3 regions of the Fontibacillus forbon genome follow, and region 2 is predicted to be linked to each of the others. Evidence: predicted binding sites of a transcription regulator. Region 2 holds the regulator's gene; each other region holds the start of a gene.

Region 1 (5,047 bases), on a different contig from region 2:
ATTTACCGAGATAGAAAGCGGCGCGGTTTACGATCCGGATCGCCGTTTCGTCGCCGGCTTTTGCCGCGTCAAATACGTCTTTAGCCATGATGTTCTCGACCAGTGCAAGGGAAGTACGTTCCCCGCGCGCTACGGCATCCTTGGCCATACGGATAATTCCCGTTGCGGAAGAAACCGTCTCCAGGCAGCCCATTTGGCCGCATCCGCATTGAATCGCTTCCAGATCCGGCACGACAGCCATATGTCCCAGCTCTCCGGCCAATCCGCTGAACCCTTGATAGATTTTGCCGTCAATAATGATGCCGCCGCCGACGCCGGTACCCAGCGTATAGCATACGCAGTTTTCAACGCCTTTGCCTGCGCCGCCCCAAGCTTCGCCAAGCGCCGCCACGTTGGCGTCGTTGTCTATTTTGATCGGCTTGCCCAAACGTTCTTCCAGGATTTCACGAATGTGAAGATCCTTCAAACCTACATTCGGCGCCAAAATAATAATGCCTTCGCGTACGTTAGTAAAACCGGCCACCCCGGCACCTACACCTGCCACTTGCTCCCACTCAAAAGGGGATTGTTCCACAATCAGGCGAACATAGCGCTCGATGTTATTAACGATCGTTTCAGCGCCCTTCTCCGTTTCGGTGGGCCCTTCGTAAGTATGAAGAAGCTGACCTTCTTCATTACAGATGCCGACTTTAATCGCCGTTCCGCCCAGGTCAACACCAATGTAGATTTTTTCAGACATTGTACAAGCCACCTTTTTCTCTAAATAGTAAATAATACGATAATATTCCTACGTACCAACTATAAGCGAACCCATCCGTTCGGTCAAGAGACGCCGGAAGTCAGAGAATCCAGTAAAGACAAGGCTTTCCGGCAATATGACAACGATCACAACCATTGGAAAAAGAAACCGCCCCGACCTCCGCAACAAGCGGAAATCAAGGCGGCAGTCCAATTAGGACATGATCCGTTTCTGCCCTTCCAGAGCGCGAATCGGCGCGATATTTTGCGTGAATTCGAGGGTGCCCAGATAACGTCCGTCCTCGCTGCGAACCGCGAAGTACCGGATATACACAAATTTGTCCTTAACCGGAATCCAGAAGTCCTCGGCGTCCTTTTTCCCGGCTTTGAAATCCGCCAGCAGTTCGTTTACGATATGCACGCTTTGCGGCGGGTGGCAATTCTGCACCGTCCGGCCGATGACCGCTTTCGTGCGGGCAAATATCCGCTCCTTGCCGTGGGAGAAGTAACGAACCACATCGTTCTCGTCGATAAAGGTCAAATCCACGGGCAGATGGTTCATGACCGCTTCAAGTTGCTCCACCGACAGGATGCCGGTCTGAAATTTCACGTACCCTTGGGGAGCTCCATCCTCCTCCTCGCTTCCATCCTCCGCCGTCTCCATGCCCGGGATCGGAGAACGCTCTGGAATCCATTCCTGGTCGGGAGACGTCAGGCAGAAGCCGATCTGGTCGCTTTCGCGGGCGATTTTTACCCACTCGTCTTCGGTTAGCTTCTCCAGGGCCATCGGCAGCAAAATGTTCTCCTCTTTGAAGATCATCGCATTTACTTCCTGAATGATCCGCTCCAGATCGATGCACAGCGTCTCTTGGTCGCCGTCATAGGACGTCAGTTTGGCCTTGACCTCCTTGATCATTGCGCGAATGCCGTCATCGACGCCCCACATGACCTTGGTCGGACCGAAAATGCCGTATCTCTCCAAATAAGGAAAGAGCAGATTCTCTTTTCGGCTGTAGTGTTTATCGATATCAAGCAGCAGGCTCAAGTCCTCCAACAGTTTGTAAATAACGTCTTCGGTAACCTCTTTTTTGAATTTGTCCAGATGAAGCGCGATTTTGAAGTTGACCAGCCGCTCGATCTCGCGATTCTCCAGCTTGAACGTATGAACCGGATGCCCCGGCTGCTCTTCCGGCGTGGAGGAACGATGAATGTCTTCAATCGAGCCTTTAAAAATTTCGGTATGCACGGAACACAGCCGCTGCACCTCTTCGACGGGAATGCCCTCCTCCTCCATCAGCGCATGCTCCATCGCGGAGATTTCGGACACGGTAACATCGCCTACGGCTTCTTCGAAGCGTGCCTTTACTTCCTCCACGCTCTTCCCCTCATGCAGTTCCTTGATGATTTCCTTCAGCAGAGCCTGACGGCGCGTCTGTTCCGGTACGCTTTGCTCCCGGTTGTTGATGAGTTCGCTCATTTTCGGATCTCCCTTCACCTTTTCATTTCAATTAATTCATTGTCCATGGGCCTGATATGCCGCTAAAAGTCTGATCAAATATTCTATCAATATTAAAATAAGTAAAATTTAAGTGATAACCGTTCTCACATAAAAAGTAGCATAGCGGATATAGCCGACTTGTGATTGTAATCACAAATTAAAATTTGTTGACCCGGACGGTTTATTTTTCCTCACCAATTTGCCACAATAGATTCCGAAAGGAATGATTCCAGATGATATCAAGCAAAAACATCTTATATATTGAAGACGACCGGGAAATCGGGGAATGGGTTAGCTCGGACTTAAGGGAGCGCGGGTACGGCGTCACTTGGCTTACCAGCGGAGAACGTGCCGTCGAAGAGGCGGCTTCGAGCCAGTTGGCTATCCTGGATGTCATGCTGCCCGGACTGGACGGATTTACCGTAGGGCAGCGGCTGAAAAAGCAGTATCCCGGAATGCCGATATTGATGCTGTCCGCTAGGACATCGATCGATGACAAGCTGCAGGGTCTCCAGTTTGCCGACGACTACCTGACCAAGCCGTTTCATCCCGATGAGCTGGCGGCCCGGGTCGAGGTACTGTTGCGCCGCAGCGGCGCGGCTTCCTCCGAGGCGTTGGAATTAAAGCATCTGCTCGTGTACGAAAAAGAAAACACGATCAAAAACCGGGAGACGGGGGAAGAAATCGTATTGACCGGGAAACAGTTTCACATTTTTCAATATTTGCTGAGACATCTCGGGCAGATCATGACCAAGGAACAAATTTTCGAAGCGGTCTGGGGCGAACCTTATCTCGACGGTGATAAAACCTTGATGGTACATATCCGCCATTTGCGCGAAAAATTAGAGCGCGATCCCGCCGCCCCGGAAATTATCGAAACGATCCGTGGCATCGGCTATCGGGTGCGGTCATGAGACCCGCTCACAAACTCAAATTCCGCAACTCGCTGCTGTCGCGCTATCTGGTCATCATTTGCTTCGCGCTCGTGTTCATCCCGATTCTGATTCCGTTCAGCTTTATCGCTTCGTGGGGCGTTAACCGGCTGCTGTTTCCCGCGTCGGTGGAGCAAGAACCCTTACCGCGCTCCTATGGGTCAGCCTATACGCTGGAGGAGGCATGGCACAAAGAAGCTCTGGCCTTTGGCGGAAAAACGCCGGCGGAAATTGATGCCGGTCTGAAGAATCTCAAACAGCGCTATCCGGATGCTTCCATGTTCTGGGTCGACGCGGAAGGCGTAACCCGCCTTCGGTTGCCCGAACGGAGCGGCCTGCCGGCCAAGTGGTCGCCGGAGGACGCCATTTCCTATATGAAAACGGCCGTGGACTCCGACCCTTTTACCATCGTCGCTTTTATAGGCGGGGAAAAGGAGGCGGCGGGGCAAGGCTTTATGGTATTTGAACTTCCCCGTAAACATATGAAAAAGACGACCGGAAACGGAGATGGAGATTCCCGGTTTTACGGGTTCTTTATGTTTTTGATGTTTGCTTTCTTTATTCTGCTATCTTATTTATTCTTCCGGGATATCCGGAAGCGCCTGCTCCGGCTGGAATCGGGCATGACCCGGACCGGGCCGAACGGATTGCCGGTCCGGATTCCAACAGGCCGGCCGGATGAAATCGGACGCCTTGAGCAGGCATTCAATCATATGGTCGACGAGCTCGGCTACAGCCGGCGCCGGGAGCATGAAGAGGAAGAGCTCCGCAAGAGCCTGATCAGCAATCTCTCGCACGACTTGCGGACCCCGCTGACCGTACTCGCCGGGCAGCTGTATTCGTTCCACAAGGAACCGCTCTCCGAGCAGGGACGGACAGCCCTGTCCCTGATGGAGACCAAAATCAACGATCTCGGCGGGCTGATCGACCATCTGCTCTCCTACAATCTGCTCGCCAGCGGGCGATATGTTATGAATTTAGAGAGCCGGGACGTCCTGCGCGTCGTCCGGGTGAGTGCCGCGGCCTGGTACCCGCTCTGGGAAAAGGCCGGTATCGAGGCCGACATCGACCTGCCGGAGGAGCCGCTGTCCTGGCGGATCGACGAGCAGGGCTTCCGCCGCGTGCTCGACAACCTGTTCCAGAACCTTGTGCGGCACGCGGGTTCCGGCGGCTACGTCGGCATCTCGGTAGCGCAGCGGCACAACAGGGCGGCGCTGGTCATCGCGGACCGGGGGCCAGGCTTGGGCGCGGCTTCCCCGGCGAAAGGCGCCGGCCTCGGCCTGCAGATCGTCGATCTGCTGCTGCGGGAGATGGGCCTTGTCCGCGAGACGGAATCGTCCGCGGATGGCGGGACGAAGATCTATATTTATCCGGCTGTTTAGCTAGAGAGCATCCTAACCTAAAAACTAACCTAACCGACACCGCCGACACCGACACCGACATAATTAACTGGAAAACATGCAGCTAATTTACGTCTAAGGTGCACACTGCCCCATTAACTGGAAAACCTCCAGCTAATTTGCCCTGATTCCGTTCATTTGCGCGAAAAGGGGCGAATTACATGCAGGTTTTCCAGTTATTTTATTTAAATCGCTTATTTCAGCGAAATTAACTGGAGAAAATCCAGTTATTGCTCACTCTCTTAAACAAAATTTAAACTTGGCCCCCCTTCACCCTTAAACTTCGGACGGTATGATCATTACCGAGGTGATTTGACGTGAACGAAATGATTATTCAAACGAAGGGTTTAACGAAAAAATATCGGGGACGCTTTGCGGTGGACCATTTGGACTTGGAAATTGCCAAAGGGGATATCTACGGCTTCCTTGGCCCGAACGGGGCCGGGAAAACGACCACGATCCGCATGCTGCTCGGCTTA
Region 2 (5,047 bases):
GGGCAAAAGCCACCGCTTCGTCCAGCTTGTGCTGTTGAACTTCCGGCGGGCACAAGCCGATGACGCCGCGTGTCAGCACGGCGCGAATGCCCGATTGCTCGACGACGGCAGCCACCTGGTCCATATGATCATACATGTCCAGGAACGTGGTCGTACCGCCTTTGAGCATCTCCAGAACCGATAACGCCGTGCCCCAGTAGACGTCTTCCCCGGTAAACTTCGCTTCCATCGGCCACATTTTTTCCTGAAGCCAAGTCTGGAGCACCATATCGTCGCCGTAACCGCGAAGCAGAGACATTGCCGCATGACCATGCGTATTTACAAGGCCCGGCATAAACAGCAGGCCTTTCCCGTCAAAGGTTTCGGCTCCCTCCACCCCTTCGGGACGGGCTTCGCCGATGTAGGTTATCGTGCTGCCTTCAACCAGCATATAGCCGCGAATTACCGGGTTTTCCCGGTCCGGAACGGCAAATGTGCCGTCTTTAATCAACCATTTTCGAGTCATGCTCACTATGTTCCTTTCCTCCATCCAAATAATAAGCCAAACTGATCAGATCGGTTGTGAAATCCGCCGCATGAACGCGCACCCCGGCAGGAACCTTAAGGATCGTGGGAGCAAAGTTCAAAATCGCCTCGATTCCGGCGGCGACGAGCTGATCGGCCACGCGCTGCGCTTCCACGTCCGGCACCGTAATAATTCCGATGCGGATATGATTGCCCTTCACGGTTTCGACCAGATCTTCGATCGGCTGGACCGTGATATTGTTGATCTGGGTTCCGATTTTCCCCGGAGACGCATCAAACACGGCGACGATTTTCATATTGTCCTTCAGATACGCGTTGTAATTGGACAACGCTTGCCCGAGATTACCGGCACCGATCAGGGCCACATTAATCTGCTGGTCCAAATTTAAAATTTGCCGGATTTTTTCGATCAGATAGGAAACGTCATACCCGATCCCCTTGCGGCCGAAGTCGCCAAAATAAGCAAGATCCTTACGGATTTGAGCGGGGTTGAGATCCAGCTTTTGCCCCAGCTCCTGGGAAGAAACCGTCGGGACTTCCCGGCGGCTGAGTTCATTAAGAAATCGTAGATACACCGGCAATCTGCGTACTACGGCATCTGAGATTTTTTCCGATTTCATTGGTTATCCCCCTAATAGGCGCGATTTGAAGAACAATTATTGTTCATCTGCGTTCAGCCATTCCGAAATTCGAGGAACCATCTGCCCTAGCGGCATATGCTCCATTTTCGGTCCGGGCAAAGAATATAAAAAGTATTTTCCGTAGTAAGATTCCAAGATGCGTGTATCGTAAACAACCACGATGCCGCGGTCCTGAGAAGACCGCACCAGCCGTCCGAAGCCTTGCTTGAAACGGATGACGGCCTGCGGAACGGACAGCTTCATGAACGGATTTTTCTTCTCCTGCTGAAGCCGTTCGCTCTTCGCTTCCACGAGCGGATGGTTGGGTGGCTGGAAAGGCAGACGGACGATAGCGAGGCTTGTAAGAGCCTCTCCGGGTATATCCACCCCTTCCCAAAAACTGCTGGTTCCGAGCAGCACGGAGGCATTTTGGCCCTGGAAACGGCGGGTCAGCTTGGTCCGGCTTCCGCTGTCCATCCCCTGCCCGATCACGGTGATCCCTTCGGTGGCCAACAGCTCCTTCAAAGGGTCGTAAACCTGTCTTAACATCCGGTAAGAGGTGAACAGAACCAGCATGCGACCCTTGGTGACGATCGCCGTATCGGCGAGGGATTTCACCAGGGTACTTACAAAATGATCGTCACCGACACTGCCCTTGACGCTTGGAAAATCCCTGGGAATAACCAGTAGCGCCTGATCACGGTAATTAAACGGCGAAGGCAGCATCGAAGTAATCAGCTTGTCCTCCTCCGCAGCTTCCCCGAGTCCAAGCTGCTCGATCATATACTGGAACGATTTATCGACGGACAAAGTTGCCGAAGTCATAACTACGCTCTTCTTCTTGTCGAAGAAATATCCCTTCAACTGGGCGCTTACATCGATCGGAACGGCAAAAATTTGCAGCGAGCGGCTGCGGTAATTGCCGTTGCCTTCGATCCAGTACACCGTACCGGGATCCTCCAGCTTTATAAAGAAACGCAGAGCATCGCGTTCACTTCCCAAATCTTTTAGTAAGCCGCTGATATCGGTCATGAGGCTCTCGGATCCATAATCGTTATCGTCTTCCCTCAATTCGTTCAGCAGACGCTCCCCTTTGCGGAGGACGTCCCCGAGCGTAACGTAGATCTGATTCTCGAGTGCGGTGAGCGCGTCCCATGCCTTCGGCTTCTTCTGCGGCAGCAATCGCAACACGAACTGTCCCGGATCGCCCGAAGCCGCGTCGCTCCGTTCGGGCATCAGGGTGAACAATTGTTCGGCCAGCCGGTCCCAATCGTCCTTCACTTCGATCAGCGAAGGATATAAGCCATCGATGACCGAACACCACTCCGCGGACTTCTCGCTCCCGGACTGTTGCAGAATCATGCGCAAGTTCGGGAATTGTCCGGTTTTGCTGTCCTTAAACAACCGGGTCAGCGTATGAACGACCGTAAAATATTTCATCTGAAGCCCAAGATGTTTGCCTGCCACTTCTTCCAAATGATGCGCCTCGTCGATTACGAGACGTTCATAGCCCGGCAGTAACTGATGACCGGCCTGTATATCGGTAAACAGTTTGGAATGGTTCGTAATGACCACATCGGCCACGCCGGCTTCATGCTTGGCTTTATGATAATAACATTTACGGAACCACGGGCAAGAGCGGCCAAGACAGGAATCGGACTCGCTGGCCACCGTTTCCCAAAAGTCTCCGCCGCGGTTTCCGAGATTTAGCTCCTCGTCATCCCCCGTCTCCGTTTGAGCCAGCCACACGATCATCTGAGCGGCCGTCATCACCTCTTCTTTAGGTGTCGCAAAGTCTCTTCTATTAATTTTATGTTCAAATTTGCGTAAACACAAATAGTGTTGCCTTCCCTTGAATACGGCAGCGCGGAACGGAAAAGGAACGACTTCCGTTAACAGGGGCACATCCCTTTCCCGTAGCTGCTCCTGAAGGTTGATCGTATGCGTGCTGACCATCACTTTTTCATCCTGTTTCACGCTGTGATAAATGGCCGGCAGCAAATAACCAAGCGATTTGCCGGTTCCTGTTCCAGCTTCGATCAACAAATGCTTATCCTCATCGAAGGCGCGCGCCACTTCGCCCAACATCAGATTCTGCGCTTCGCGTTCCTCGTATTCCGGCAATTTGGCCCTCAGCCGCTCCCTCACCTGTTCCATAAACTGTTCGAAGGATAAATCGCGCAAAGGGTTGCCGAGCATGGAGTTTCTTGGCGGCTCAATATCCATCCAGTCCTCCACCTGCAGGGCAAACTGACGGTAGTACGTAAAGCCATCCGGATTCTGTTCGGCTTCGCGTTCCCGTTCCTGCAGCATGGCATCAAAGAACCAGCCCAGGTCGCTGTCTTCTCCGACAAACAAATCCGACAACCGCTGCAGCACAAGCAGCGGCAAATCGGCCAGTTCTTCAAGGCATTTCAGAAAAATAAGCGCGGTCGCCAAAGCATCGCTATCCGCCTGATGGGGACGGTCATGCTCCACGCCGAATTCGGAAGCGACAAGTCCTAACTGGTAGGTGGTCAGCGAAGGAAAAAATATTTTCAAAAAATCCATCGTATCGAGAATACGCCCGGTAAAAGGCAGATAGCCGGTCTTATCAAGCGCACTCTGCAAATAATTGAAATCGAACGCCACATTATGGCCGACGAGAACGGCATCGTCAAGCAGCGGAACCATCTCCATCATGACTTCATCCAGCTCCGGCGCATCCTTGACGTCGTCTTCCGTTATTCCCGTAAGCCCCGTAATAAACGGGGGGATGGGCACTCCGGGCTTCACATAGGAGCTGTAAACCCGGGATACCTTCATATCTTCATCTATAATCGCAAGCCCTGCTTGAATAATTTCATCAGAGGACTGGTTACCCGTCGTTTCAAAATCGAGTACGGCATATTTCATGAATTCCAAATCCCTTTCGTTCCAGTCTCTTTTACAGCATAACAGAAGAACGCCGATTTGAAAATTGCGCGGGGGATTCCCTTCATCCTCCAAAAATTAGCGGCTTGGCAAAATAAAAAGCGATGCGCCCCGGCTTTAGCGGGATAAGCATCGCTCTCTTGAGTTCTTGCCGTTCATCCAACAGTTTACCTTTGATTAGGCCAATTCACATTTTACAAAAGCGACGTCAATTCATTCCCATATTGAAGCTTTCCGGAGCTTCGCATGCATGCTTCCAGATTCGCCAGAGGCTCAGCCAGCGAAGGATCGTGATAATGGGCCAGCGTAAAATACTCTTTCGCCTTGGCGCGAATACCCTTGTGCGCCTCGATGCAACCTAACGCATTATAAATGATCGAACGCAGGCGTTTACTTCCGGTCCCCTCCAGAACCCGCCAAAAATGAGGCACGGCTTCTCCGTATTGCTCCAGATGCATATGGCACATCGCCAAATAAGTGCGGGCCACGAGACTTTCCGGAAATTGTTCCAGTGCGAGCTTAAACTGGGCCATACCCTGGGAAAACATCAAAAGCTTATAATAGCCCTGACCTTTGACGAAGGCATCACAGTCCAGCTCCGGGAGATCTAAACTTTTTCCGTTTTCCGGATTTGAACTACTCTGGCGGAAATCGCCCATTTTTTCTTCGAAATTAAGCCATTCCTCAATAATGCCGTCGCTCATGTGCTTGAGCAAATGCCATTTTTTTGCGAGGTCCTGCTTTTGAGCGCCTTGGGCAACGGGGTATAAAGTAATGATTTCATCCAACATATCATTCATTTCCGCAAACACATGCTGAAACATCATCCGCATCCCACCCTTAACGAAAATGAAATCAGTGCGAGCCTTACGTTCATTTTTTGTTAGCGGGGGGCTTTTCATTCCCGAAGGCATTAATTGCATAAGCAGGCGGGATTAACGCACCGTTGCGTGGAGTTCCTGATTTGCCGTCTCAACCGGGCGATTGTT
Region 3 (5,047 bases), 180 kb from region 2:
CTTCACATCACAGTACCCCGGCAAAAAAAGGCTGCTTTAACGGTCCATTCAGACCTGTTAAAGCAGCCCTTTCCTGTAAGAGGAGGTTATTTCTTGCGCACCGGGGAGATAAACCAGTAGGCCATCCCGACAAAGACAGCACCGCCGATAATATTGCCCAGCGTGACCGGGATCATGTTATGGAACCAGCCGGCCAGAGATACCGTATCCGGATGATTCGGCAGCAGCACGGACAGGCTGAGCAAGGTCATATTAGCTACACTATGCTCATATCCGCTAGCAATAAAGGCATAGAGGCACCACCAGATCAAGACGAGCTTGGAAATATCGTCCTTTGCCCGGTTGGCCATCCAGATTGCGAGACAAACAAGCCAGTTACACAGAATGCCCCGGAAAAAGAGTTCCATTACCGGTGCGCCCATCTTTTTCGCTGAAGCCGCAAATATCAGATGTTCTGGCGCTGCAGTCTTGAACAGTCCTGTACCTACAATAAGTAAACTTAAAATAATGGCTCCCAGCAAATTGCCGAGAAAAACGATGACCCAGTTTTTAAGGGTATCTTTTACCGTAGTCCTTTTTGCTAGAGTACTAGCCGTAAAAAACATATTGTTCCCCGTAAACAGCTCGGAACCGGCGAAGATGACGAGCGTGAGCGCAAGCCCGAACGACATCCCCATAACCATGGTCTGAAACGGCGACTTCGCCGCAGCCAGCGGCGCACCGACGCTAAAGATCAAAATGATGCCCAGACCAACATAAGCCCCGGCCATTAGGGTCGAAACAAAATACCTGGGCAGGCTTTCATTCATTTTCTCTTTCTTTTTTACTGCTGCTTCTACAATGGACTCCACGCTCTGCGTAAACATTGTTATCCCCACTCTCTCCCAAGTGCGTTTCTGTAACTTTATCGCGCGCTATACGGCCTGCAGTTCTCCCGCTGCAATCCATACTTGCCCGTCCTCTACCTTCACCGTCAGCATTTGCGCCTGACCGTTATCCGGAGCCTGGACGAGACCGGTGGTCAAATCGATTTTCCAATCGTACAAAGGATCGTACAAATAATGGCCCGACACGATTCCCTCCGCTAGCGGTCCGCCTTTAGGATGCGGGCTTTCATTTACGGCAGCGAAGATCCGGCCATCGGAGAGGCGGAAGACGGCAATCTGCCGTCCACCGATCTCCACTACGCGTCCGATCTGCACCAGAAATTGATCCAAAGCTCCTACAGGGAAAAACTCGTTTTTATTTATACTCATGTTAGGGCTCTCCTTTCTCTCTCCACCGATAATTACAGTTGATTGCTCATTTCCAAACGGTTAAACAGTTTGCCGCTGTTGTCTCCGTCACGAAGCATTTTCTTCCATGGATCCTCAACTTGTTTCAGGGCGAACTCGATGCGTTCCATCAATGCTTTCCGGTTTTCGAGATCGTCGACTACCACGGCCTTGATCTGTTCCAGCCCGATCCGTTCCACCCACTCCGAAGTTCTTTCCAGATAATTGCCGGTTTCACGGTAGTACTGCATCACCGCACCTACGATTTCAATCAATTCTTCATCGGTCTTCACTTTGCAGAGCGTATCCGCGAGCCGGGCTTTGATCCCGCCGTTACCGCCGACGAAAATTTCCCATCCGCCGTCATTCCCAACGATCCCGATATCTTTCGTGCACGACTCCGCACAGTTCCGCGGGCAGCCATTCACAGCCAACTTAAATTTGGCAGGGAAATCAAGCCGTTCGAATTTGCGTTCCAACGTAGCGCCCATACCCATCGAATCCTGCGTACCGAACCGGCAGAACTGCGAGCCTACGCATGTTTTCACCGTACGCAGCGATTTGGCGTAAGCGTAGCCCGACGGCATGTCGAGTTCTTCCCAGACCTTCGGCAAATCTTCTTTCTTCACGCCGATCAAATCAAGCCGTTGACCGCCGGTTACTTTGACGACCTTCACGTCATATTTCAGCGAGATGTCGGCGATCTTCTTCAGTTCTTCCGGCGTAGTTACGCCGCCGTACATCCGCGGAACGACCGTATAAGTCCCGTCTTTCTGGATGTTCGCGCTCATGCGTTCATTAACGAAACGCGATTCTTTCTCATCTTCATGCGTGTCCGGATTCAGCATACCGAGGTAGTAGTTGATCGCCGGGCGGCATTTCGAGCAGCCCTCCGGCTGGCTCCATCCAAGCACGTTCATAACTTCCTTCGTCGTTTGCAATCCTTTTTCTTTAATCTCTGCTACGATTCCATCACGGCTCATGGTAGTACAGCCACAAATCCCTTGTTTGGCCGATGTCTTGAAGCCGTCACCGAGTACATACTGCAAGATTTGCTCCACTACCGGCTTGCAGCCGCCGCACGAACGGGTTGCCCCGGTACATGCTTTGATCTCATCGACCGTCGTCATTCCCTGATTCGTAATTACGTCAACGATGGTGCCTTTGGTTACGCCGTTGCAACCGCAGACGATTTCTTCGTCCGACATCGTCTCTACCGAAGTTGACTTCTTGCCCCCGTCGCCGCAGCAGCCGGTTCCCATGAGCGAGCCGTACAATTCGTCCGTCATGACCGTTCTCAATTTAATGAGCTTTTGCAGTTCCGCCGAATCCGTAATATCGCCGAACAATACCGCACCGACCATGACGCCGTCTTTCAGCAAGATCTTCTTGTAAGTACGTTTCCAGTCATCTTTGTTTGCGATCACCGTATGCTCAGGACCATCGATGAATTCTCCGGTCGAGAACACATCGACTCCCGAGATTTTCAGTTTGGTCGATACGACCGACCCTTCGTATGGAGGAGCTTCCACGCCGCTGATATGCTTGGCCAGTACCATCCCCTGCTCGAACAACGGAGCGACCAGGCCGTAGCAAACGCCGCGGTGTTCCGTACATTCGCCGACCGAATATACGCCTTCCATCGAAGTTTGCATATAATCGTTTACGACGATCCCGCGGTTGACGGTAATTCCGCTTTCCTTAGCAACCGTTACATTCGGCTTGATCCCTACCGCCATGACGACAAACTCGGCATCGAGCACCGTATCGTCGGCGAACCGGAGGCCTGTGACTCGCGTATCGCCCAGCAATTCGGCCGTTTGCGCACCCATTTTGAATTTGATTCCCTGACGCTCAAGTTCAGCCTTCAACATGCTGGCGGCCTGATGATCGAGCTGGCGCTCCATCAAATCTTCCATCAAGTGAACGACCGTGACATCCATTCCGAGCTGAACGAGCCCTTTCGCGGCTTCAAGACCGAGCAGGCCCCCGCCGATTACGGCTGCCGTGCGGCACGTTTTCGCCGCTTCCAGCATTTGATTACAGTCGGCGATATCACGGAAACCCACCACGCCTTCTTTATCGCTGCCCGGAATCGGTAAAATAAACGAATTGGAACCCGTTGCGATCAAAACTTTATCATAAGGTACCCGCATTCCATCAGCAGTCACCACTTCTTTTGCCTGTTCGTCGATTTTCTGGACAGTAGTTCCCGTATGCAGCGTAATGCCGTTGTCACGGTACCAGTTCAAATCATTCAGTACGATGTCATCGATCGTTTTGCTACCTTCCAATACATACGAAAGCATGATCCGGTTATAGTTGGGATGCGGCTCGCTCCCAAACACCGTAATTTCAAATCTCTTCGTTAATTTTAAAATTTGTTCAACTGCACTAATTCCCGCCATCCCATTGCCGATCACCACGAGTTTTTCTCTATCTGTTCCCATTTTCAGTGTGCCTCCTTCAATTTACAGCTGCTTGTTAGGCTTACTAGACGTTTCAATCTTTATAATGAAATTATAAATTTAAAATTCAAAGTACATTGTGATCCATTTCACACTAAATGTGAATTTTATCACAATATTGTTCAAAAATTTCCGTGTTTTTCTATTGAAAAACACGTTTGTAGCCACTCTCGAGGAGAGAGGGAATCATTGTGTATTCATTTCTAACCTGTTTATTGAACCGTGTACCGGGGAAACAAGATATTATTTTCAAGATGAATATGACTGAATGTCATTCCTTCGAGTTCTTCCAAACGGGCATATGTCGTCCGGTAAGTCGTGCATGCATGCGCCGGCGGCTGAAAATCGCCGGTAATTTCCCGCAAACGTTTCAAAATATGGCCCGCACCCTCGTGCTCCGCCTCAAGTTCATCGATTGCCGTACGAAGCTTTAACAAAACTTGCTGCTCATGCCCAAGTTCCCAATTGATCATTTTCGGAAAAACTTCGGCTTCCTCTTTGGCTGTGTGTTCGAGCAATTCATCGCGAAGCTGGCCATACAACTGTGCTACCTCGAGCAAATGAGGATCATGCTCCCCATGCACGCGGGACACTTTCGTCACGCTTTTTTGAAGCTCCGGTAATTCTTCCCGCAAAAACGCATGATGTTTGTTCACGATATGCCCGATCAGGTCCTCGGAATCGGCATCTATCCACGATTCCCTTTCTTCAGCACTCGGATGCTCCGCCGCGAGCCGGGCCAAATCTGCCAGCAATTCTTCTACTTCGATATTTCTTTCCACTGCCGCTTCTTCAAGAGGACGGTTGCCTCCGCAGCAAAAATCGATTTTGCGACGGCGAAAATAGTCAGCCGACTTTGGAAACTCCAGCACTATGTCCCGGATCAATTTGTCCTTAGCGAAACCCTGCTTGTTCTCGGTCATAACCATTCCCCTCTCTGTTGGTTATTCTTTCTTGTTCAAAGTATACTGAACCTAGCCTATCGTATCTTCAAACCGGGCTTTGTGATTGCGGTCACAAACATTATGTCTAATCTGCGCAAAAAAAGCTTCCCCTGAGTTTTCAACTCAAAGGAAGCGGTAAAACACGTTTGATGCCATTTATTTCACTTTAATACATCATGATCAACGTAGCGTTCGCCGTTCAGTTCACTGATCAGCTCAATGGCTACTCTGGCTCCGTCTCCCGCCGTAATAATCGTGTGAACGCTTACGCCGGCGACCGTGCCTGCAGCCCAAATACGCGGATTGCTGGTGCGCCCGTTTCCGTCCGTTTCAATAACCGTCTTGATTCTCGGCTCTCTGC

The links. Region 2 encodes Rex, which represses fermentation and respiration genes when NADH is low (regulators of the CRP and FNR family bind a similar motif). Its sites were predicted from a motif close to TTGTGAAATATTTCACAA; they were not measured.
Region 1: ACLB09_RS24770 (DUF438 domain-containing protein) is a predicted target of Rex. The motif match lies at 2,375-2,392, and genes of this name have one in related genera.
Region 3: nirB (nitrite reductase large subunit NirB) is a predicted target of Rex. The motif match lies at 3,841-3,858, and genes of this name have one in related genera.

Annotation. Positions count from the first base shown of each region.
Region 1 is NZ_JBKGFV010000010.1:52,528-57,574, forward strand. Features, by position in the region: gene ACLB09_RS24765 (ROK family glucokinase) at 1-739, opposite strand, end outside; gene ACLB09_RS24770 (DUF438 domain-containing protein) at 953-2,215, opposite strand; gene ACLB09_RS24775 (response regulator transcription factor) at 2,470-3,150, shown strand; gene ACLB09_RS24780 (HAMP domain-containing sensor histidine kinase) at 3,147-4,550, shown strand; gene ACLB09_RS24785 (ABC transporter ATP-binding protein) at 4,886-5,047, shown strand, end outside.
Region 2 is NZ_JBKGFV010000001.1:803,446-808,492, reverse strand. Features, by position in the region: gene ACLB09_RS03740 (amidohydrolase) at 1-505, opposite strand, end outside; gene ACLB09_RS03735 (redox-sensing transcriptional repressor Rex) at 483-1,145, opposite strand; gene dinG (ATP-dependent DNA helicase DinG) at 1,182-4,049, opposite strand; gene ACLB09_RS03725 (tetratricopeptide repeat protein) at 4,253-4,885, opposite strand; gene panD (aspartate 1-decarboxylase) at 4,994-5,047, opposite strand, start outside.
Region 3 is NZ_JBKGFV010000001.1:621,925-626,971, reverse strand. Features, by position in the region: gene ACLB09_RS02765 (formate/nitrite transporter family protein) at 87-866, opposite strand; gene nirD (nitrite reductase small subunit NirD) at 915-1,256, opposite strand; gene nirB (nitrite reductase large subunit NirB) at 1,289-3,724, opposite strand; gene ric (iron-sulfur cluster repair di-iron protein) at 3,955-4,665, opposite strand; gene ACLB09_RS02745 (NAD(P)/FAD-dependent oxidoreductase) at 4,848-5,047, opposite strand, start outside.